Regions from separate parts of the Alloalcanivorax venustensis genome, predicted to be linked through region 2. Evidence: predicted binding sites of a transcription regulator. Region 2 holds the regulator's gene; each other region holds the start of a gene.
The links. The regulator sigma-54, encoded in region 2, starts transcription at its own class of promoters, with help from an activator protein. The targets are predictions, from matches to a motif close to TGGCACNNNNNTTGCTNT.
Positions count from the first base shown of each region.

Region 1: a site for sigma-54 is predicted at 3,674-3,691, ahead of atzF (allophanate hydrolase). Genes of this name have one in related genera too.
Region 3: a site for sigma-54 is predicted at 2,210-2,227, ahead of glnA (glutamate--ammonia ligase). Genes of this name have one in related genera too.
Region 4: a site for sigma-54 is predicted at 2,512-2,529, ahead of ACMG4O_RS12350 (MSMEG_0572/Sll0783 family nitrogen starvation response protein). Genes of this name have one in related genera too.

Region 1 covers NZ_CP179934.1:173,101-178,363, reverse strand. Annotated here, with positions in the region: gene uca (urea carboxylase) at 1-1,872, opposite strand, end outside; gene atzF (allophanate hydrolase) at 1,865-3,634, opposite strand; gene ACMG4O_RS00830 (ABC transporter substrate-binding protein) at 3,893-5,107, opposite strand; gene ACMG4O_RS00825 (AMP-dependent synthetase/ligase) at 5,136-5,263, opposite strand, start outside.
Region 2 covers NZ_CP179934.1:3,189,317-3,194,579, reverse strand. Annotated here, with positions in the region: gene ACMG4O_RS14975 (HPr family phosphocarrier protein) at 225-494, opposite strand; gene rapZ (RNase adapter RapZ) at 491-1,345, opposite strand; gene ptsN (PTS IIA-like nitrogen regulatory protein PtsN) at 1,366-1,839, opposite strand; gene hpf (ribosome hibernation-promoting factor, HPF/YfiA family) at 1,844-2,143, opposite strand; gene ACMG4O_RS14955 (RNA polymerase factor sigma-54) at 2,185-3,633, opposite strand; gene lptB (LPS export ABC transporter ATP-binding protein) at 3,826-4,551, opposite strand; gene lptA (lipopolysaccharide transport periplasmic protein LptA) at 4,553-5,143, opposite strand; gene lptC (LPS export ABC transporter periplasmic protein LptC) at 5,118-5,263, opposite strand, start outside.
Region 3 covers NZ_CP179934.1:143,116-148,378, forward strand. Annotated here, with positions in the region: gene ACMG4O_RS00670 (DUF4124 domain-containing protein) at 1-389, opposite strand, end outside; gene glnA (glutamate--ammonia ligase) at 696-2,102, opposite strand; gene ACMG4O_RS00680 (sulfurtransferase TusA family protein) at 2,326-2,577, opposite strand; gene ACMG4O_RS00685 (tRNA (5-methylaminomethyl-2-thiouridylate)-methyltransferase) at 2,583-3,692, opposite strand; gene ACMG4O_RS00690 (alpha-L-glutamate ligase-like protein) at 3,779-4,768, opposite strand; gene ACMG4O_RS00695 (inactive transglutaminase family protein) at 4,768-5,263, opposite strand, start outside.
Region 4 covers NZ_CP179934.1:2,628,666-2,633,928, reverse strand. Annotated here, with positions in the region: gene ACMG4O_RS12360 (MSMEG_0568 family radical SAM protein) at 1-942, opposite strand, end outside; gene ACMG4O_RS12355 (Nit6803 family nitrilase) at 899-1,939, opposite strand; gene ACMG4O_RS12350 (MSMEG_0572/Sll0783 family nitrogen starvation response protein) at 1,952-2,434, opposite strand; gene ACMG4O_RS12345 (PLP-dependent aminotransferase family protein) at 2,725-4,116, shown strand; gene ACMG4O_RS12340 (PaaI family thioesterase) at 4,212-4,628, shown strand; gene ACMG4O_RS12335 (2-hydroxychromene-2-carboxylate isomerase) at 4,630-5,220, shown strand; gene ACMG4O_RS12330 (ABC1 kinase family protein) at 5,217-5,263, opposite strand, start outside.

The DNA of each region.
Region 1 (5,263 bases), 430 kb from region 2:
GGGGGCCGGGGCCGGCTCATGGTCCGGCGCCGGCGTCGGGCAGCCGGCCAGCTGCGGCTGGCAGATCGACAGCACGTCGCCCTTGCGCAGGGTGCGGCCGCCGTGGCCGCCGAACTGGCCGAGCACGAAGGTGGCTTTGCTGCCCAGGTAGTCGGGCACGTCGATGCCGTTGCGCACCGCGATATAGGTGCGGCAGCCGCTGGACGCTTTGCCGGTGGCCAGCGTCTGGCCGGCTTGCACCGGCACCGGCCGCCACATGGGTACGGGCTCGCCGTCCAGGGTGGCGTCGCAGGCGGCGCCGGTGAGCGCCACCACGGTGTCGCTGTGGAATTTCAGCGACGGGCCCACCAGCGTGGCCTCCAGGCCGGCGGCGCTGGCGTGGTTGCCGACAATGCGGTTGCCGAGCCGGAAGGCGTAATCGTCCATGGGCCCGGACGGCGGCACGCCGATGTCCCAGTAGCCGGCGCGGCCGGGGTAGTCCTGCACCGTGGTGTAGGTGCCCGGCTCCACCACCTCGAAGGCGGTGGGGGTGTACTGGAAGCTTTCCAGGTAGCGGGTGGAGACCTTGCCTTCCACCACGTTCGGGTCGATCAGAATGCGGCGCAGGTAATCCAGGTTGGTGGCGATGCCGGAAAGCCGCGTGGCGGCCAGGGCGTCCTGCATTTTCTTCAGCGCCGCCGGGCGGTCGTCGCCGTGCACGATCACCTTGGCGAGCATCGGGTCGTAGTGCGGGCTCACCTGGGTGCCGGTGTCCACCCAGCCGTCCAGGCGGATGTCGTCCGGGAACGACACCTCGGTGAGTTCACCGGGGCTGGGCTGGAAATCCTTGAGCGCGTCCTCGGCGTAGATGCGCACTTCCATGGCGTGGCCACGGCTCCGGTAGTCGGCGTCCAGCGGCGGTTGTTCGCCGCCGGCCAGCATCACCATCCAGGCCACCAGGTCGACGCCGAACACCGCCTCGGTGACGCCGTGCTCCACCTGCAGGCGGGTATTCACTTCCAGGAAATAGAATTCGTCGCGTTCGTCGTCGTAGATGTATTCCACGGTGCCGGCGGACTGATAATTCACCGACTCGCCCAGGCGCACGGCGCTGGCGTGCAGTTGTTCCCGGGTGGCCTGGGGCAGGTTGGGCGCCGGGGTTTCCTCCACCACTTTCTGGTTGCGGCGCTGCAGGGAGCATTCGCGCTCGCCCAGGGCCAGCACCTTGCCGTGACCGTCGCCGAAGATCTGCACTTCCACATGGCGGGCACGGGCCACGAAGCGTTCGATGAAGACGCCGCTGTCGGAGAAAAAGTTTTCCCCCATGCGTTTCACCGATTCAAAGGCGTCCGCCAGTTCCTGCTCGTTGTCGCAGCGGCTCAGGCCGATACCGCCGCCGCCGGCGGTGCTTTTCAGCATGATGGGATAGCCGATTTCGGCGGCGGCGCTTTTCGCTTCGTCCAGGCTTTGCAGCAGTCCGGTGCCCGGCGCCAGCGGTACGCCGGCGGCTTCCGCCAGGGCGCGCGCTTCGTGCTTGAGGCCGAAGCGGCGCAGCTGGTCCGGGGTCGGGCCGATAAACTGAATGCCGGCTTCCGCGCAGGCTTCGGCGAAGTCCGCGTTCTCGGACAGAAAGCCGTAGCCGGGGATGATGCCCTGGGCGCCGGTGTCCTTGGCGGCCTGCAGAATCAGCTCGCTGCGCAGGTAACTCTCGGCGGCGGTCTGGCCGCCCAGCGCCACCGCTTCGTCGGCGGCGCCGACGTGCTGGCTGTTACGGTCCGCGTCGGAGTACACCGCCACCGAGGCGATGCCCATTTCCTTGAGCGTGCGGCAGATGCGTACCGCGATCTCCCCCCGGTTGGCGATCAGAACTTTGCTTAGCCCTTTTTTATGCATTGCTCAAACCTCTTATGTAGTGCCTCCACCCCCCAAGGGCGGTTATGTCGGTGGCGTCGTCGATGGCCCAGCCTTCGCAGATGAAGCCTTTCACCTGACGGCCGTCCTCGGTTTCCAGCGTGCCGATGCCCAGCGGTGCCGGGATCAGCGCCACGAAGCTTCCGAATTCGCTGACCGGCAGCTTCCACAGTTCGATTTCGATGGCGGCGCCGTCGGCGCCCTTGATCAGCCCGGGCTTGGGCGGCGTGGTGTTGGCCAGGGCGTAGAGCCGGTAGCAGGGCGCGGTTCGGGTGCTTTCCAGCAGCACGGCGCCGCGGTCGGTGAGCTGGTGATTGAGCGGCATGCCGGTGAGGTGGGCGCCCACCACCGCCACGGTGACCATGCCGTCGTCGCTGCCGGCTTCCGGCTCCGCCGGGACGGGCAGGGCGTTGTCGGTGGCGCCGGCCTTCCAGGGGCGGTGGCGCTGCCAGCGGCGGCCGAACTCGGCCAGGGCGCCGTCCTGCCAGGCGCCGCCGATCAGGGTGACGCCCACCGGCAGGCCGTCGTCGCGGAAGCCGCCGGGCAGGGCCAGGGCGCACATATCCAGCAGGTTGACGAAGTTGGTCCAGGTGCCGAGCTGGCTGTTGAGCTTGACCGGTTCCTCGGCCACCGCCGCGCGGGTATGGATGCCCGGCGTGGAGGGCACCACCAGGGCGTCCACCTTCGCCATCAGCTGATCGGCCTCGCGGCGCAGATCGGCCAGGCGGTACTGGGCGCGGAAGCCGTCGGCGGCGCTCATGTCTCTGGCGGGTAGAATCACATCGCGGATCACCGGCAGCAGCGCGTCTTTTTCCAGCAACGGCTCGGCCACGGTGTAGCGTTCGGCGACCCAGGGGCCCTGGTAGAGCAGCTCGGCGGTTTCGCGCAGCACGCCGGTATCCAGCGGAATCAGCTCGGCGATTTCCGCCAGCTCTTCCAGGTGGCGCTGCCAGGCGGCGGCGGCGCGCTGGTCGCCGAACCAGGGTGTGTCCTTGGGAATGCCCAGGCGCGGCCGTTCCGGCAGGGCGGCGGGCAGCGGCTGCGGCGCCGGGCGGGCGTAGCCGTCCAGTTCGTCGTAACCGCGGAACAGGTCGTAGACGTTCTGGGCGTCCTCCACGCTCAGCGCGAACACGCTGATGCAGTCCAGGGTGCGGCAGGCGGGCACCACGCCGCGCGTGCTCATGCTGCCCTTGGTGGGCTTGAGGCCGACGGTGTTGGTAAACGCCGCCGGCACTCGGCCGGAGCCGGCGGTGTCGGTGCCCAGGGCGAACGGTACCAGGCCCAGCGAGACCACCGCCGCCGAACCGGCGCTGGAGCCGCCGGAGATATAGTCCGGGTTAAACGGGTTGGGCACTTCGCCGTAGGGCGAGCGCACCCCCACCAGGCCGGTGGCGAGCTGATCCAGGTTGGTCTTGCCGACCAGGATGGCGCCGGCGTCGAGCAGCGCCTGCACCGCCGGCGCGGTTTCCTTGGCGGTGTAGGTGTAGGCGGGGCAGGCGGCGGTGGTGGGCAGGCTGCCCACGTCGATGTTGTCCTTGACCGCGAACGGCACGCCGTACAGCGGCAGGCTGGGATCACTCAGGCGCTCCGCCTGGGCCAGCAGGCTGGACTCGTCCAGCAGGTGGATCCAGAGGGCCCGCTCGCTGTCCTGCAGCTGAGCGGAAAGAGCTTTCATGGCCGATACCGGAGTGACGTTCTTTTTCCGGTAGGCGGCGCGCCATTGATCGATGGTCCAGCCAAGCACGATCGCATACCTCGTTGTATACCAGTGGGTATGCCGATCAGTGCAAGGCGGGTGCCAGCGTGGGGCGCGGTGTCTAAATCACTGAAAAAGAGGGTGTTTTTCGCTAGAAGGGGAAGGCCGGCAGAGGCGTCGGGCAGCGCCGGGCTGCATCGTTGTGGGGCGTTTGCCCGATTGTTGGGCGTCTGGCGCCAGGAACGCGGCGCCTCCGGGGAGGCGCCGGTTGATGCCGGGGCGTCGCGGGACGCCCCGGGCGGAGGCTTACTCGGAGACGGAATCTTCCAGGGTGGTGACCGGCTCCCAGATGCCGTCGATCACCTTGGAGAGAATGATGTCGTTGCCGGCACGGTGGTTGTCGGCGCTCATCTTGATGTCCACGCCGGTGACCGGGTCGCTGAAGTCCAGGGACTCCATGGCGGCCAGGAACGATTCGGTGGTCAGATCCGGGCCCGCCTTGCGCAGCGCTTCGATGGTCACTTCAGCGCCGACACGGCCGAGCACGGCGCCGCCGCTGGGCACGGACCCGTATTCCTCTTTGTACTGATCGGCCCACTCCTTGGCTTCCGGCACGTCCTTCATGCGGCTGACGATGTCCTGCCAGGGCGACACGCCGTAGAGGCCTTCGGTAACACCACCCGGCGCGGCGGCCACGGCGGAGTGAAAGCCGGCCTGGGAGACCAGGAACTTCACGTCGTCCCAGCCCATCTGCTTGGCGGTGGCGACCACGGTGATGATCGGCCGGATCGGCAGGGCCACGCCCACCAGTTCGCAGCCGGCGTCGCGCAGGCGCGCCAGGGTGCCGCTGAAGTCGCTTTCGTCCGGACGGTGGGAACTGCTTTCCACCAGTTCCAGGGCGTCGTTCTCTTCGGCGGCGTCTTTCATGGCCTGGTTCACTTCTTCACCGAAGTCGGACGGAATGTACATCACGCAGGCTTTTTCCATGTCGTACTCGTCGGCCATCCAGCTGGCGCCTTTGAGCACGCCTTCGTAGTAACTGGGGCCGAACACGAAGCGGCGTGAGAAATCGCCTTCGGTTTCCATCGGACGGGACAGCGCCAGCGGCAGAATGCTGGGCACGTTGTTGCTGTCCATTACCGGGAACGCCGCCAGGTTATGGGGCGTGCCCAGGCTCATCAGCATGGCGAACACTTCATCCCGGGTGACCAGCTTGTTCACCGCCTGGGTGGCCTTGGGCACCTGGTAGGCGTGGTCTTCGACGATGTAGCGGATTTTGCGGCCGTGGATGCCGCCCTCCGCGTTGACCTCGTCGAACATGTCGTTCGCCACTTGGACGGCGGGTGAGGAAAACGCCGCGAACACCCCGGACAGATCGTGCATGCCGCCCAGTTTGATCTCGGTGTCGGTGACGCCGCGAACCGGCTCGGCGGCTTTTTCAGCGGTTTTTTCTTCTTCCTTGGTATCACTGCAACCCAGCAGGCTTACAGCAGCCAGGGCAGCCAGACAGAGCTTCTTCATGATGCACTCTCCTATCGTACGCGGACAATTAGTACATGGAATCGATCAGGTGTTTGTGTTTTTTCTCCACGAAGGAACGCTTCAACTTCATGGTGGCGGTCAGCTCCTCATCCTCGGCGGTGAGCAGCACATCGATCAGGCGGAAATACTTGATCT
Region 2 (5,263 bases):
GCGCGTTACCGGAGGATCAAAGGCTGAAAAACGGTGGGTGTTTCATTGTGGGAGCGGGCCTCGCCCGCGAAAGGGCGGCTTAGGCCGCCCGGCAGGATACCAGAGACATCGCCGGTGCCATCGCTGAGAAATCTCTGGAACTCCGCGGGGCAACCGTTGCCGGCAAGCTGGCTTGCCTTTCGCGGGCAAGGCCCGCTCCCACAAGGTCGCGATTCAACCCAGCTTTATTCGCCTTCGTCGAACTTGCGCTGGAACAGATCGGTGAGTTCGTCCATGGCCGGTTGTTCGTCCTCGCCGTCCACGCACACCCGCAGGGTGATGCCTTTGGCGGCGCCCAGCGTGAGCAGCCCCATGATGCTCTTGGCGTCGATGCGGCGTTCTCCGTGAATCACCTGAATACTGCAGCTGTAGCGCGAAGCCACGCTGACCACCTTGGCGGCGGCGCGTGCGTGCAGGCCCAGCTTGTTGGTGATGGCCAGGTCCTGTTCAATCATCCATCCAGCTCCCGGTGGCGAACGTGCAAGGGCACGCCCTGGTTACGCAGCCGGTGGGCCAGCTGCTCGGTGATATAGACCGAACGGTGACGGCCGCCGGTGCAGCCCACGGCCACCGTCACATAGCTGCGGTCGTTGGCCGCGTAGGTGGGCAGCCAGCGGTTCAGAAAGTGGAAAATGTCTTCCAGCATCAGCTCGCTCTCCGGGTGCCCGCGCAGGAATTCGGCGATGCGCTCGTCGCGGCCGGTCAGCGGCCGCAGCTCGTTGTGCCAGTGCGGGTTGGGCAGGGCGCGCACGTCGAACACCAGGTCGGCGTCGCGGGGCAGGCCGTTTTTATAGCCGAAGGATTCGATCAGTAGCGACAGATTGACGTCGCGGCGGGCCACCCGTTGCCGGATCAGGTTGCGCAGCGTGTGCACGTCCAGGCTGCTGGTGTCGATCACCAGATCGGCGAGCATGCGGATGTCGGCCAGCAGATGCGCTTCGTACTCAATCGCGTCGGCCAGGGTGCGGTCGTCGTCGCTCAGCGGGTGGCGGCGGCGGGTGGCGCTGAAGCGCTCCAGCAGGGTGCCCGGGTCGGCGTCGAGGAAGATCACCTCGGTCTCCACCTGCTGGTTTTTCAGTGCCTTGATGATGCTTTTGAACGCCAGCAGCTGGCGGGGCAGGTTGCGCGCGTCCACGCCCACCGCCACCCGCTCGGGGGCGTGTTCCTCGGTGTCGAGCTGTTCGGTGAGGGTGGGCAACAGCCCCAGGGGCAGATTGTCCACGCAATAGTAACCGTGGTCCTCCAGGGCCTGCAGGGCGGTGGTTTTACCCGACCCGGAGCGGCCGCTGAGAATGGTGAGCTTCATAAGGGGGCAACCGGTAAGGGCTAGGACGCGAGGCGTAGTTCCGCTTCCGATTCCACCGCCACCTGGAACAACTGCTGGTTGCTGTGGGCCCGTCGCAGGTCGCTGCGGTAGTCATCGTCGTTGAACAGGCTGGCCAGATGGCTGAGTGTCTTGAGGTGCTGTTCCGGGTTCTGCTCCGGCACTAGCAGCACGAACACCAGATCCACCGGGCGCCCGTCGACGGCGTCGAAGTCCACCGCGTCTTCCAGCTTCAACAGCAGGCCCACCGCGCCCTCGCAGTGGCCCAGCCGGCAGTGGGGAATGGCGATGCCCTCGCCGATGCCGGTGGACCCGAGTTTTTCCCGGGCCACCAGGGCGTCGAACACTTCCTGCTCGTTGAGGCCGCCGCAGCTGGCCGCGGCCAGCTGGGCGATCTGATCGAGCAACCGTTTTTTACTGGTGACCGACACGTCGTTATAGGTGCGGTCTTCGCTGAGCAATTCACGTACTCGCATAGGGTTAATGACCGTGTTTACGGTCCACCGTCTTCTCTTTGTGTTTGAGGATTTGCCGGTCCAGCTTGTTGGTCAGCGCATCAATGGCCGCGTACATGTCGTCCGCGTGGGCGGTGGCGAACACGTCGGCGCCGGAGATGTGGATGGTGGATTCGGCCTTGTGGGATTTGGGCTCCGGAGACAGGATCACCTGAATGCTGGTGATCTGATCGAAATGGCGCTCCAGTTTGGCGAACTTTTCGTCCACATAGTCACGCAGGGCGTCGGTGATATCCAGGTGGTGACCACTGATGTTTATTTGCATGGCTGGCTCCTATACCTCGTTAAGACCCATCCTCCGCGCGCCTACACCAAACGCTTGCGGGCGCTCGAGGACGGGATGCGCATCGCCTCGCGATATTTGGCGACCGTGCGGCGCGCCACCTTGATCCCCTGATCATTCAGCAAGCTCGCCAGCTTGTTGTCGCTGAGCGGCTTGCGAGGACTCTCGGCGGCGACCAGCTTCTTAATGATGGCACGAATGGCGGTGGAGGAACACTCACCGCCGCCGTCCGTGTCGACGTGACTTGAGAAGAAATATTTCAGCTCGAACACGCCCTTGGGCGTGAGCATGAATTTCTGGTTGGTGACCCGGCTGATGGTGGACTCGTGCATGCCCACGGCCTCGGCGATGTCCGCCAGGACCAGCGGTTTCATCGCCTCTTCACCGTAGTTGAAGAAGTCCTGCTGCACCTCGACGATGCGGCTGGCCACTTTCAGCAGGGTATCGTGGCGGCTTTGCAGGCTTTTCAGGAACCATTTGGCCTCCTGCATGCAGTTACGCAGGTACTGGCCGTCCTCGCCGCCCACCTGGCGGGCCATCTGCGCGTACTGGGCGTGGAGGTTGACGCGCGGCAGCACCGCCTCGTTGAGCGCCACCCGCCAGCCGCCCTTGTGGGCGCTGACCACCACGTCGGGGACCGCGTAATCGGCGCTCTCGCCGCCGATCTGCTGGCCCGGGGCCGGATCCAGGCCGCGCAGCAGGGCCATGGCCGCCAGCAGCGCTTCCTCGGTGGCGCCCAGCGCCCGCCGCAGGCCGGCGTAATCGTGTTTTTCCAGCAGCGTCTGGTGCGCCAGCACCGCCCGGGCGTGGTCCAGATGCGGGGTGTCCTCGGGCAGCTGGGCCAGCTGCACGCCCAGGCACTCGGCCAGGTCGCGACTGGCCACGCCGACCGGGTCGAACTGTTGCAGCCGGTGCAGCACCGCCACCACTTCATCGTCTTCCACCGGGTCGTCCGGGTCGGCGATTTCGTTATGGGCGGTGGTGACCAGGTCTTCCAGGGGCACGGTGACGAAGCCGCGCTCGTCCAGGGCTTCAATGATGATCTGGGCGATCACCCGGTCCCGGTCGCTCATCGGCGTCAGGTTGAGCTGCCACTCCATGTGGCTGATCAGGGTGTCCGGGTTGGCGTGGCGCTGCTGCCAGGCGTCGGCGTCCTCGCTCTCGCCGCCGGGGCTGCTCTGGCCCACGTAGAGGTCGTCCCAGTCGCTGTCGGTCTCCACCGGGCCGTCCACCAGGTCTTCCAGGGCGTCGCTGCGCTCCACATCCAGGTCGGCGTCGGCGTCGTACTCGCCGTCATCGGCGCTGAAATCCTCGGCGCCTTCCTCCATTTCCAGCAGCGGGTTGGTCTCCACCGCCTGCTGGATCTCCAGGCGCAGGTCCAGCGTCGACAGCTGCAGCAGGCGGATTGCCTGCTGCAGCTGGGGCGTCATGGTCAGCTGCTGGCCGATTTGAAGCTGTAAGGAGGGTTTCATGCTGCGTGTCTGGTTGCTCGATCCCGAGGGTTGGAGCATAGCAGCATCAATCGAAATTAAGCAATAATCATGCCAGCTATTGTGTTGTCCGGCGGAAGGGTGTAGGGCGATGCGGCGGGAAGGCGTCCACTATATGCAAGGGTTTGGGCGGTGCGCAAGGCGCGGCGGCGCCCGCCGCCGCTTTTGTCGCCACTAGAGCCGGAAATCGGCGCCCAGGTAGACGTCGCGCACCTGCTGGTTGCCGAGAATGGTGTCGGCGTCGCCGTCGGCGATGATATGGCCGGTGCTGACGATATAGGCGGTGTCGCAGATATCCAGGGTCTCGCGGACGTTGTGGTCGGTGATCAGCACGCCGATGCCGCGGTCCTTGAGATGGCGGATGATGCTCTTGATGTCGTTCACGGAGATCGGGTCGACCCCGGCGAAGGGCTCATCCAGCAGAATAAAGTCCGGGTCCGTGGCCAGGCCGCGGGCGATCTCCGCGCGCCGCCGCTCGCCGCCGGACAGGCTCATGCCCATGCTGTCGCGAATATGGTCGATGTGGAATTCCTGCAGCAGTTTCTCCAGCTGCTCCTTGCGCTCCGCCTTGCTGAGGCTCTTGCGCGTTTCCAGGATCGCCATGATGTTCTGCTCCACGGTGAGGCGGCGGAAGATGCTCGCCTCCTGGGGCAGGTAGCCGATGCCGCGTTTGGCCCGGCCGTGCATGGGCAGGTGGGTGATGTCGTTGCCGTTGATCTCGATGCGGCCGGCGTCGGCGGCCACCAGGCCCACGATCATATAGAAGCAGGTGGTCTTGCCGGCGCCGTTGGGGCCCAGCAGACCGACGATCTGGCCGGCTTCCACTTCCAGGGAGACGTCCTCGATGACGCGGGTGCTCTTGTAGCTCTTGGCCAGGTTATGGGCGCTCAGATGTGCCATCTCAGGGGGTCTCCGCATTGTCGGATTGCGCGGCCGGGGCGTCCTGGGCCGGTTCGCCGTTGTCCTGCTCCTCCGGCTCGGCGTCCTCGCTGGCCTGCTCGGCGTTCTTGGCCGGGATCACCAGGCGGACCCGCTTGTCGCCTTCGCTGCTGGCGTCCACGCGGCGCGAATCCAGGTTGTACTCCACCTTGGCGCCTTCGAAGGTGTTGCCCTGGTGGGTGACGCGGGCGTTGCCGGTGAGCACCAGGCTGCGCTGCGCCAGGTCGTAGACCAGCTTGTCGGCGCGGGCGTTCAATTCCTTGCCTTCCACCATGCGCACCGGCGACCCGGTGGCTTCCACCCGCATCAGTTCATTGTTCTCGGTGAACAGGCGGATCACATCCGCGTTCAGGCGCCGCTTGCCCTGGATCAGCTCGGCGTTGCCGCGATACACGCCGGTGCCGGCGCTCTGTTCGAAGGTGGCCTCATCGGCGCTCACCTCCACCGGGCCGGTGGGCTGCTGGGCGGCGGCGCCGGCGGTCAGCGCGGTCAACGCCAGAGCCAGCAGAGCCTTGCCCAGGGCGGACCTATTCCGTGCTGCCTGTGAATTCACTTACCACTCCTTGCTTGAGTGTCATTTCGCCGCTGGTCAGATCGCTTTCCATGGCGCCGGCGCGGGTGCGGCCGTCGCGGTGGCGCATGGCGAGCTCGCCGGGGGAGACCACGCGGTTAG
Region 3 (5,263 bases), 400 kb from region 2:
CCGCTTTTCAGCGACGGCGACAGCGATACCTGAACCTGGATCGGGTTGTCCTGGGGAAGGCGCAGGTTGGCGCCGGCGTCCGGCGCGGTGATCGACACCGCCTCATAGCCCGTATCCGGCGGCTCCGGCGGTTCCGGCGGCGCATCGCCCCGGGATGCGGCGCGCCGCTCCACCGGCGGACTGTCCATGGTGTTGGTGGGGCCCACCTTCACTTCCTCGGCGCGCTTCTTGTCCGGCGGGTTGTCGGTGAACACCACGTTGCCGTCGGCGTCCACGGTGCGGTAGATGCCTTTCGAGCCGCCGGCTTCATCGGGGCGGTCGACATTCTCTGTTTGCGCGCCGGCCAGCAGTGGCATGACGCACAGTAATAGGGGCCACCAGATTTTCATTGGTCTCATCCTTGTTGGGTCTGACCTTGATTCTGACTCCGGGGTACCCGCAAAAAAAGGGCCCGGCCCGCAAAATCCATCGCGACACCTCTAAGAGCCCGGCTTGTAGGAGCTTGCTTGCAAGCGAAAGGCCGGCAACGCCGGCCGGCAGGATACCAGAGAGGTTCTTTGTACTGCGGCCAGAGGGGCTCTGGTATCCCGCCGGGTGGCTGAAAGCCACCCTTTCGCGGGCATGGCCCGCTCGCACAAACAAAAAAAGCCCGGCGCGAAGGCCGGGCTTTTCGGGGACTGCGGTAGCCGTGAGGCTTAGCAGCTGTAGTACATGTCGAACTCGACCGGATGCGGGGTCATGTTCAGACGCTCCACTTCGCTGCGCTTGAGCTCGATGTAGCCTTCCAGCATGTCCTTGGTGAACACGTCGCCCTGGGTCAGGAACTCGTGATCGGCTTCCAGAGCATCCAGCGCCATGGTCAGGGTGTGCGCCACGGTGGGGATGTCCTTGGCTTCTTCCGCCGGCAGATCGTAGAGATCCTTGTCCATGGCGTCGCCCGGGTGGATCTTGTTCTTGATGCCGTCCAGGCCGGCCATCATCAGTGCCGCGAAGCACAGGTACGGGTTGGCGGACGGATCCGGGAAGCGGGTCTCGATACGACGCGCTTTCGGGTTGCTCACCCACGGAATGCGGATGGAAGCGGAACGGTTACGGGCGGAGTACGCCAGCATTACCGGGGCTTCGAAGCCGGGCACCAGACGCTTGTAGGAGTTGGTGGAACCGTTGGTGAAGGCGTTCAGGGCGCGTGCGTGCTTGATCACGCCACCGATGTAGAACAGCGCTTCTTCGGACAGGCCCGCGTACTCGTCACCGGCGAACAGGTTCTTGCCGTCTTTGGCCAGGGACATGTGCACGTGCATACCGGAACCGTTATCACCGATCAGCGGCTTGGGCATGAAAGTGGCGGTCTTGCCGTAGGCGTGGGCCACGTTGTGCACGCAGTACTTGAGGATCTGCACTTCGTCGGCTTTCTTGGTGAGGGTGTTGGCGCCCACACCGATCTCGCACTGGCCCGCGGTGCCCACTTCGTGGTGATGCACTTCGATTTCCAGGCCCATCTGCTCCATGGCGGAACACATGGCGCCACGCAGGTCGTGCAGGCTGTCCACCGGGGGTACCGGGAAGTAGCCGCCTTTGACGCCGGGACGGTGACCGATGTTGTTCTTCTCGAACTCATCGGCGGACACCCAGGCCGCTTCTTCGGAGTAGATGTTGTACATGGCGCCGGACATGTCGGACTTCCACTGTACCGAATCGAACACGAAGAATTCCGGCTCCGGGCCGAACAGGGCGGTGTCGGCGATACCGGTGGACTTCAGGTATTCCTCGGCGCGCAGCGCCACGGAGCGCGGATCACGCTCGTAACCCTGCATGGTGGTCGGCTCAACGATGTTGCAACGCAGGTTCAGCGTGGCCACGTCGGTGAACGGGTCGAGAACGGCGGTTTCGTCTTCGGGCAGCAGAATCATGTCGGATTCGTTGATGCCTTTCCAACCGGCGATGGAGGAACCATCGAACATCTTGCCGTCCTGGAAGAAGTCGTCGTCGATTTCGCCGACGGGAAGGGTCACGTGCTGCTCTTTACCATGGCTGTCGGTAAAACGCAGATCCACCCACTTCACGTCGTTATCTTTAATCAGTTTCAGCGTCTTTTCAGACATTGTTGAGCGTCCTCCTGGAACGGGTATGTGTCTGGCTACTCGCCTCCGCCGGAGCGGGCACGCGAAGAGCCGTTATTCTCGGCCACCGGGGCCTGCATGCCAATAGGTCAGCAAATACTGTGCCAGCCCTTTTTTGGCGCAGCAGCCTGTATTGAGCCCGATCAGCGCGCCTGTATCCGGATATCATGCACCGAAACGGTGCCTTCTTGGTATTTGTGCACCACTAGAGTGCAACGGAAGGTTCACCAACCCGCAGGGTGATCACCACCTCCAGGTCGCCCTCCTCCGTGGCCAGCACCTCGTGGCCATTGATTCGGCACCAGGCGGGAATGTCGTTGAGCGCCCCCGGGTCCGTGCAGGTTACCCTCAGCACCTCCCCCTGCGCCAGTTCGGCGACCTTGTTCTGGGTCTTGATCACTGGAATGGGGCACAGCTGGCGGCGCACATCCAGTTCGTGAAGGGTTTCGTCGGTCATCGCGGTCAGGCCACCAGCCAGGTTTTCGGGATGTCCTCGGGCCGTGCCGGCGCGATGCGCACCTCGCGGGCAACGCCGCCCGGGTCCTTGACCTCCACGGTGACGGTGTCGTCGCCGCGGCCCTTGGAGTAGCGCGCCACGATGGCGGCGGCCTGCTCCAGCTCCGCTTCCGATTCGAAGCGTCCGTCCACCAGCGCCAGCGGGCCGGGGCAACTGACCGTGGTGAGGCTGGTGAACTGGTAGCGGTAGCCTTCCAGGAAGCGGTTCTCGCCTTCCTCGCGGCTGATGATCAGCTTCAGGTGCGGCTGCGGGCGGATATGCCGGCCCACTTTCAGCAGCATGATGTCGTCCAGCTCGTAGCGGCGCTCGTTGCGGGCCTGCCACAGGTCGGCCAGCTTGCGGGAATAGGATTCGTCGGTCAGGAAGCAGCAGCCGCCGGAGGGCTGGGCATAGTCCTCCAGGCCGAAACGCCGCGCCAGCTCGATCTGCGGCTTGCGGTTGCGGCCGGAGAAATCGTGCAGCCGCGAGCGGTCCACCCAGCCCTCGCGCTCGGGCAGCGTCTCGGGCAGGTTGAGCGCGCTGAGCGGGCGCAGCAGGCGGTCGTCGGCGCCGGACTCGCTGCTGATGATGGGCATGGTTTCCTTACGCTGGCTCTTGGGCCGCTGGCCCACCACCTCGCCGGTGATGATGAAATCGAAGCCCTTCTCGCCGGCCAGCTCACGGGCCTTGTTCAGCATCAAGGTGGCCTGGTTGACCATGAAGATCTTGCAGTCCAGGCAGGGGTTCAGATGGGCGCCGTAGCCGTGCTTGGGGTTGAGCACCACATCCTTGTACTCCTCGGAGATATCAATGATGTGCAGCTTGATGCCCAGCTCCTCGGCCACCCAGAGGGCGTTGTTGCGCTTGTTCTTGTCCTTGTCTTTCTTGCGGATCGCGTGGGTGTGGCCCTCCACGCAGAAGCCGGTGAAGAAGTTCACCCCTTCCACGTGAATGCCCTGCTCCTGCATCACTTTTACCGCCAGCATGGAGTCCAGCCCGCCGGACACCAGCGCGATGGCGCGGCGCTGGAGCGGGTCGGCGCTGGGCCGGGTGACGGGTGCGACTGCCTCGGACATAACAATACTCGCCCTGTTTTAAAGGAGATGGTCGGAAACGGGCGGCAGAGTATAGCAAATCACGCTTTGTTGACGAAGCGCCGGGGTCAGGGCGCTTCGGGGGCTTCCGGCAGGCGGGCCACGGCGAACTCGCGCTTGGCAAGCGTCAGCCGGCGGGCCACCGGCTCCAGCTTCCAGTCCAGGCCGTCGAGATGATCCTCGACGATGCGGCAGCGGCGCAGCAGGCCGTCGTCGTTGGCGATCTGAATGTTCAGCCCGGGGCGGGCGTTGAGCTCCAGCATCAACGGGCCCTTGTGCTTGTCCATTACCAGATCCACGCCCAGATAACCCAGGCCGGTGAGCTCATAGCAGCGCGCCGCCAGCTCCAGGCAGGCTTCCCAGTCGGGAATCTGCACGCCGGCCACCGGATGGGCGGTGTCCGGGTGCCGGTCGATTTTCAGGTTGTGCCAGGTGCCGCTCAGGGTGACACCGGTGGCGATGTCCACGCCCACGCCGATGGCGCCCTGGTGCAGGTTGGCCTTGCCGTCGGACTGGCGGGTGGGCAGGCGCAGCATGGCCGCCACCGGGTAGCCCTTGAGCACGATGATGCGCACGTCCGGCACGCCGCCGATGCTGATGCGGTCGAACAGGTCGGTGGAGCGCACCCGGTACTCGATCAGGGCGCGGTCGCGGTGGCCGCCCAGGGAATAGATGCCGGAGATGATCCCGGAAATGTGAAACTCCAGCTCCTCGGGGCTGATCATGCGGCCGGAGGCGCCCCGGTAGTAGCCCTCGAAGCGGTCCGAGATCACCATGATGCCGTCGCCGCCGGCACCCTGGGCCGGCTTGATCACGAAGTCGCCGTGGGTCTCGACGATGTGCTGGAGCTTGCTGATGCCCTGCTCGGTATCAATGATGCCGTACATGTCCGGCACCTGGATGCCGGCGTCCAGGGCCAGCTTCTTGGTGCGGATCTTGTCGTCCACCAGCGGGTACAGGCGCCGGTCGTTGTAGGCCAGCACATAGTCGCCGTTGCGCTGGTTGATGCCCATCACGCCACGGCGGCGCAGGGCCCTCCAGGTGCGGATTCCGAACATCAGCGGCCACCTTCATCGGTCATCGCCCGGAAGCGCATCAGCTCCGCCAGGCGATAACCCCGGTAATGGCCCATCAGCACCATCACCGCCGCCAGCACCAGCAACACGCCGGGGAAGGTGAACACGAAGTACACCAGCGGCTGCCAGACCATCAGCAGGTGACACAGCACCGCCGCGATCAGGGTGCCGATGGCCACCTTCAGCGACTGGCCGCCGCCACGCTCCTCCCAGACGATCGAGATACGCTCGATCACCATGGTCAGAATCACCATCGGGAACAGCGCCACCGACAGGCCGGTGGAGAGCCCCAGCTTGTAGCCCACCAGGCTGATCAGCGCCATCAGGATCACCACGAAGGTGAGCACGATCGACAGCCGCGCCAGTAACTGTAATTTCAGGTGTTCCAGATAGCCGCGCACCGACAGCCCGATGGCGGTGATGAAGGTGAACAGCAGCACGCCCCAGATCACCTCGGTTTCGCGGAACGCCAGGGCG
Region 4 (5,263 bases), 560 kb from region 2:
GGAGATCGGCACGAACGGCACCACGAACGGGTAAACGCCCAGCTCGATCAGCCGCCGGCAAAGCGCCAGGGTGGTTTCCGGGGTGTCGCCCAGTCCGGCCAGCAAATAGGTGCTGACCTGGCCGCGCCCGAACACCGCCACCGCCTCGGCGAAGGCGTCCATGTACTGCGCCAGGCTCACCGAGGCCTTGCTGGGCATGATTTTTTCGCGCAGCGCCGGGGTGGCGATTTCCAGGTGCATGCCCAGGCTGGCCACGCCGCTGTCGCGCAGGCGCTGGAACCAGGCCGGGTCATCCGGCGGTTCGCACTGTGCCTGGATCGGCAGGTCCACGGCGGCGGTGACGGCGGCGGCGCTGTCGCACAGGATGCGCGCGCCCCGGTCCCGCAGGTTGGGGGTGCCGGTGGTCATCACCATGTGCTTGACGCCGTCCAGCGCCACCGCCGCCCGCGCCACCTCGGCCAGTTGCGCCGGGGTTTTATGGGCGATGGTGCGGCCCTCCTTGAGCGACTGCTCGATGGCGCAGAACTGGCAGGAGACCTTGCGGTTGTTATAGCGGATGCAGGTTTGCAGCACGGTGGTGGCGAGCACGTCCTTACCGTGCAGGGTGGCGATGTGCGAATAGGGCACGCCGTCGTCGGTGCGCAGGTCGTAAAAGCGCGGTGTCGGGGTGAACGCCAGCCGGGCGATTTCCCGGCCCTCCCGGGACAGGGCGGCGCCGCCGTCGTCGCCGGCGGTGCCCAGGCTGTACGGTGACTGATCGGCGCCGGCGGTGTGCACCGGGATCATCACCACCCGGCCATCGATCGATAGCGCCTTGTGGTCCGAGGGGCCGGCGCCGCCGCGCCGGCTGGGGGCGCCGTGGCCGGCGTCCTCCAGGCGTACGCCGCGGGTCTGCAGCTCATTGATGAGCTGTTCGGTGGACAACGCTTTGCTCGCGGTCATCGCTATCGCTCCTCTCGGACGGAGATTGGAAAGTGGCCACGGTGGGCGCCTGGTCGTCCGGTTTCGGGACGTCGTGCCAGGTGGCCGCCGGCCGTCGGTCGATCATCAGGCTGAGCAGTTCCGGGCGGGCGTAGTGGCCCACCGAATCCATCATCCGTTTGCGTTTCAGAATCAGCGCCATGTCCAGGTCGGCCACGCACAGGCCTTCGCCTTCGGTGACCGGCTCACCCAGTACCTTGCCTTCCGGGGACACGATCATGGTCATGCAGCCGCCGCGCAGGGCCTTTTGCTGGGCCGGGTCGTCGGTGATCGATTCAATCTGGTGGTCCTCCAGCCAGCCGGTGGCGTTGACCACGAAACAGCCGGATTCCGCCGCGTGGTGGCGCATCGCCGCCTCGATCTGGTCGGCGAACACCTGGCCGACCATGGAACCGGGAAACTGGGCGCAGTGGATTTCCTCGTGCTGGGTCATCAGCGCGTAGCGGGCCAGGGGGTTGTAGTGTTCCCAGCAGGCCAGCGCGCCGATGCGCCCGACGCCGCTGTCCACCACCTTCAGGCCGCTGGCGTCGCCCTGGCCCCAGATCATGCGCTCGTGGTAGGTGGGCGTGATCTTGCGGCGCTTGAGCAGCAGGCGGCCGTCGCGGTCGAACACCACCTGGGTGTTGTAGAGCGTGCCCCGGTCCCGTTCGTTGACGCCCAGCACCACCACCATCGAATGGCGGGCGGCGAGGGCGGCGACCCGGTCCAACTCCGGGCCGGGCACCGTCACCGCCTGTTGGTAGAGGGCAAGGTGGTCCGCGCCGGAGAACGCCGGGGCGCGCACGAACGAAAAATACGGGTAGTAGGGCAGCAGGGTTTCCGGGAAGACGATCAGTTGCACGCCCCGCCCGGCGGCCTCCTCGACGGTGGCGCACACCTTGTCCAGCGTGCCCCCGGGGGTGCGCAGGTCCGGCGCGATCTGCGCCGCCGCCGCCCGTACCGTTGCGGCTTCGTTCATGGCGCCGCTCCCTCAGGTGGTCCAGGTGTCGAGGATGAAGGCGCCGTCCCGGCGGTGCAGCAGCACCAGGTCCAGCACGTCCAAGGGATTGATTGGTCTGATCCCCTCAATCAATGAAGGCTCGCCGTGGCCGTACAGCGCCTGAAGCGCGAACCGGCAGGCGTACACCTTGCCGCCTTCCCCCATGAACTTGGTGATCTGGTTGTTGACCGCCATATGGCCGGGGAACGCCTCGTCGCCCAGGGTCGGGAAGCCACGCTGCACGCCCAGGGTGACACCGGGGCCGTACAGCAGCACCGAGGTGTCGAACCCTTTGCGCTGCAAGCGCGTGGCCTGCAACATATTGACCAGCCCGATGGACCCTTCGAACGCCACGGTATGGAAGGTCACCAGGGCTTTCTCCCCCGGCTCCGCCTTGACGTCCTCGAACACCTTTTCTTCGTAGTCGACGAAAAAATCGCCTTTCTGATGCGCTGCTTTCTCTACGGTGGGCATAACCGTCTCCCATGCTTTGAGGATGCTTTTGAGGTTGATCGAAGGCGACGCCCAGGGTCGCGCTCCGTAACCGTTCAATTGCAATCAATATGCCAACCAATAGATGAAATGATTGATTGGTCCCGGTCGCTGTGGCTCAATGGGCGGCGAATCCCGTGGTGCCGCGAGCCACCGACCGGCGGGCAACCAATCAAAGCGCCGGGCGGCGCCCACCCTGGTGAGCGACACTGGTGCACGGGGTGGTTCCGATCAGTGCGAAAAGGCGCCGCCACATGGCGCGGAGTGAGTCCATGACCTCTTCCCAGGAGGCCTGGCGACCGGTTCTCAAGAACAGCGGCCAGCCAGTCTATATTCGTATCGCCGACGCCATCGGCGACGACATCCTGGCCGGCCGGCTGGGGGTCGGCGAGCGTCTGCCACCGCTGCGGGATCTGGCCGAAACCCTGCAACTGAACTACGCCACCGTGTCGCGGGGCTACGGCGAGGCGCAGCGCCGTGGTCTGATCTATTCGCGGGTCGGGCAGGGCTCCTTCGTGTGCCGGCCGGGCCGCGCCAGCCGCCGCAGCGCCAGCGCCGACCGGGCGGTGGACATGACCATGAACCTGCCGCCGGAACCCCGCGACCCGCTGCTGCGCGAGCGCATGGAAGCCGGGCTGCGCGCCCTGGGGCCGGACCTTCAGCCGTTGATGCGCTACCAGGAATTCGGCGGCTCCATGGAGGACCGCGAAGCGGCGGTGGCCTGGCTGGAGCGGCGCCCTTTGACGGTGAGCGAGGACCGGGTGCTGGTGTGCCCCGGGGTGCAAAGCGCCTTGCTGGCGGTGCTCGGCAACCTGGCCCGGCCCGGCGACGTGGTGCTGTGCGAGGCGCTGACCTACCCGGGGCTGCGGGCCATCGCCGGGCAGCTGGGCCTGCGTCTGGTGGGGGTGCCGCTGGACGACGACGGCATTGATCCGGACGCGCTGGCGAAGCTGTGCGCGGAACATCATCCCAAGGCGCTGTACTGCAATCCGGTGCTGCTCAACCCGGCGGCGGTGACCTTGAGCGACGAGCGCCGCCACCGGGTGGTGCAGATCGCCCGCCGTCATAATCTGCCGATTATCGAGGACGACGCCTACGGCCTGCTGCCCAGCCACCGGCCGCCGGCGTTGGCGGCGCTGGCGCCGGAACTGACCTATTACCTGTGCGGATTCAGCAAGTCGTTGGGGGCGGGGTTGCGCATCGCCTATCTGGCGTTGCCCTCGGCCCGGTTGCGCTCGCGGCTGGCGGTCACCCTGCGCGCCACCACGGTGATGGCGTCGCCGATTACCGCGGCGCTGGCGTCCTGCTGGGTCCAGGACGGCACCGCCGACCTGGCTCTGACGCTGACCCGCCGCGAGTCCCAGGCGCGCCAGGAACTGGTCGCGGAGATCCTGACCGGCGCCGACTACCGGTCGCACCCGGAGGCCTTCCACGTCTGGCTGCGGATGCCGCCCGCCTGGAGCCGGGTGGCGTTCGCCGCGCGGCTGCGCGCCCAGGGCATCAATGTGGTGGTCAGCGACGCCTTCGCGGTCAACGGCAAGCCGCCGGAAGCGGTGCGGCTTTGCCTGGGCGGCCCCGCCAGCCGCCAGGATCTGGGCCAGGCCCTGCATGTGATCGCCGACGCCCTGCAACAGCCGGGCGCCGCCAGTGCCGGCTTTTTCTGAGCGGTCCGTACTTTCGGAGGGCTGGCCAACGCCGGCCCGATGCGGAATGCTTGACGCTTGTCCGCATGGGTTATAACAACAGGGGGATAGTCGCCATGGCCGACCAGGACCAGGTGCGCACCTTGATGCAGGCGCCGTTTTTGCGCTTGCTGGGGGTGGAAGTGGACAGTATCGAGCCGGGCAGGGTGGTGTCCCGCCTGCCGGTGCGCGAAGAGCTCAATCAACAGAACGGCTATGTGCACGCCGGCGCGGTGGGCACCCTGGCGGATCACACCGCCGGCGCCGCCTGTGGCACGCTGCTCGACGACGGCCATATGCCGTTGACCGCCGAGTTCAAGGTCAATCTGCTGCGCCCGGCCCTGGGCGTGGCGCTGGTGTGCGAGGCGACGGTGCTGAAAATGGGCAAGACATTGACGGTGGCGGAGTCCGAGGTGTTCGCCGAGGACGGCAACGGCGGCCGAAAGCTGATCGCCAAGGCCACCGTGACCCTGGCGATCGTGGCGGTGCGCTGATATGGCGGATCTGGAATTCTGGTTCGATTTTGCCAGCCCCTACGCCTATCTGGCGGCGGAGACCATTGAGCCGGCCGCCGCCGAGGCCGGCGTGCGGGTGATCTGGAAGCCGTTCCTGCTGGGCCCGATTTTCAGCGAGCAGGGCTGGACCGATTCGCCCTTCAACCTTTACCCGGCCCGGGGCCGCTACCTGTGGCTGGATCTCCAACGGGAGACCCGGCGCCTGGGCATTGCCTGGCGCCGGCCGGCGCGCTTTCCGTTCAACAGCACCCTGGCCACCAAAACCGCCACCTGGATCGACACCGGGTTCCGGCTGCCGGCGTATTGTCGGGCGGTGTTTCGGGCCGGCTTCGCCGAGCGCCGCGATCCGGCCACGCCCACGGTGATCGAGGAGTGCCTGCGCCAGGCGGGGCTGGACCGCGCGCCCCTGGACCGGGCGCTGGCGGAAGGCGGCGGCGAGCGCACCCGGGCCGACGTGGCGGCGGCCCGCCAGCGGGATATTTTCGGTGCCCCGTCGTTCGTGGTGAACGGCGAGCTGTTCTGGGGCAACGAGCGCCTCGGCGCGGCCCTGGAGCGCGCCTGGGTGGATTAGAACTCCGCCCGCGGTACCAGGCCCCAGCGCTGCCACCAGGGGA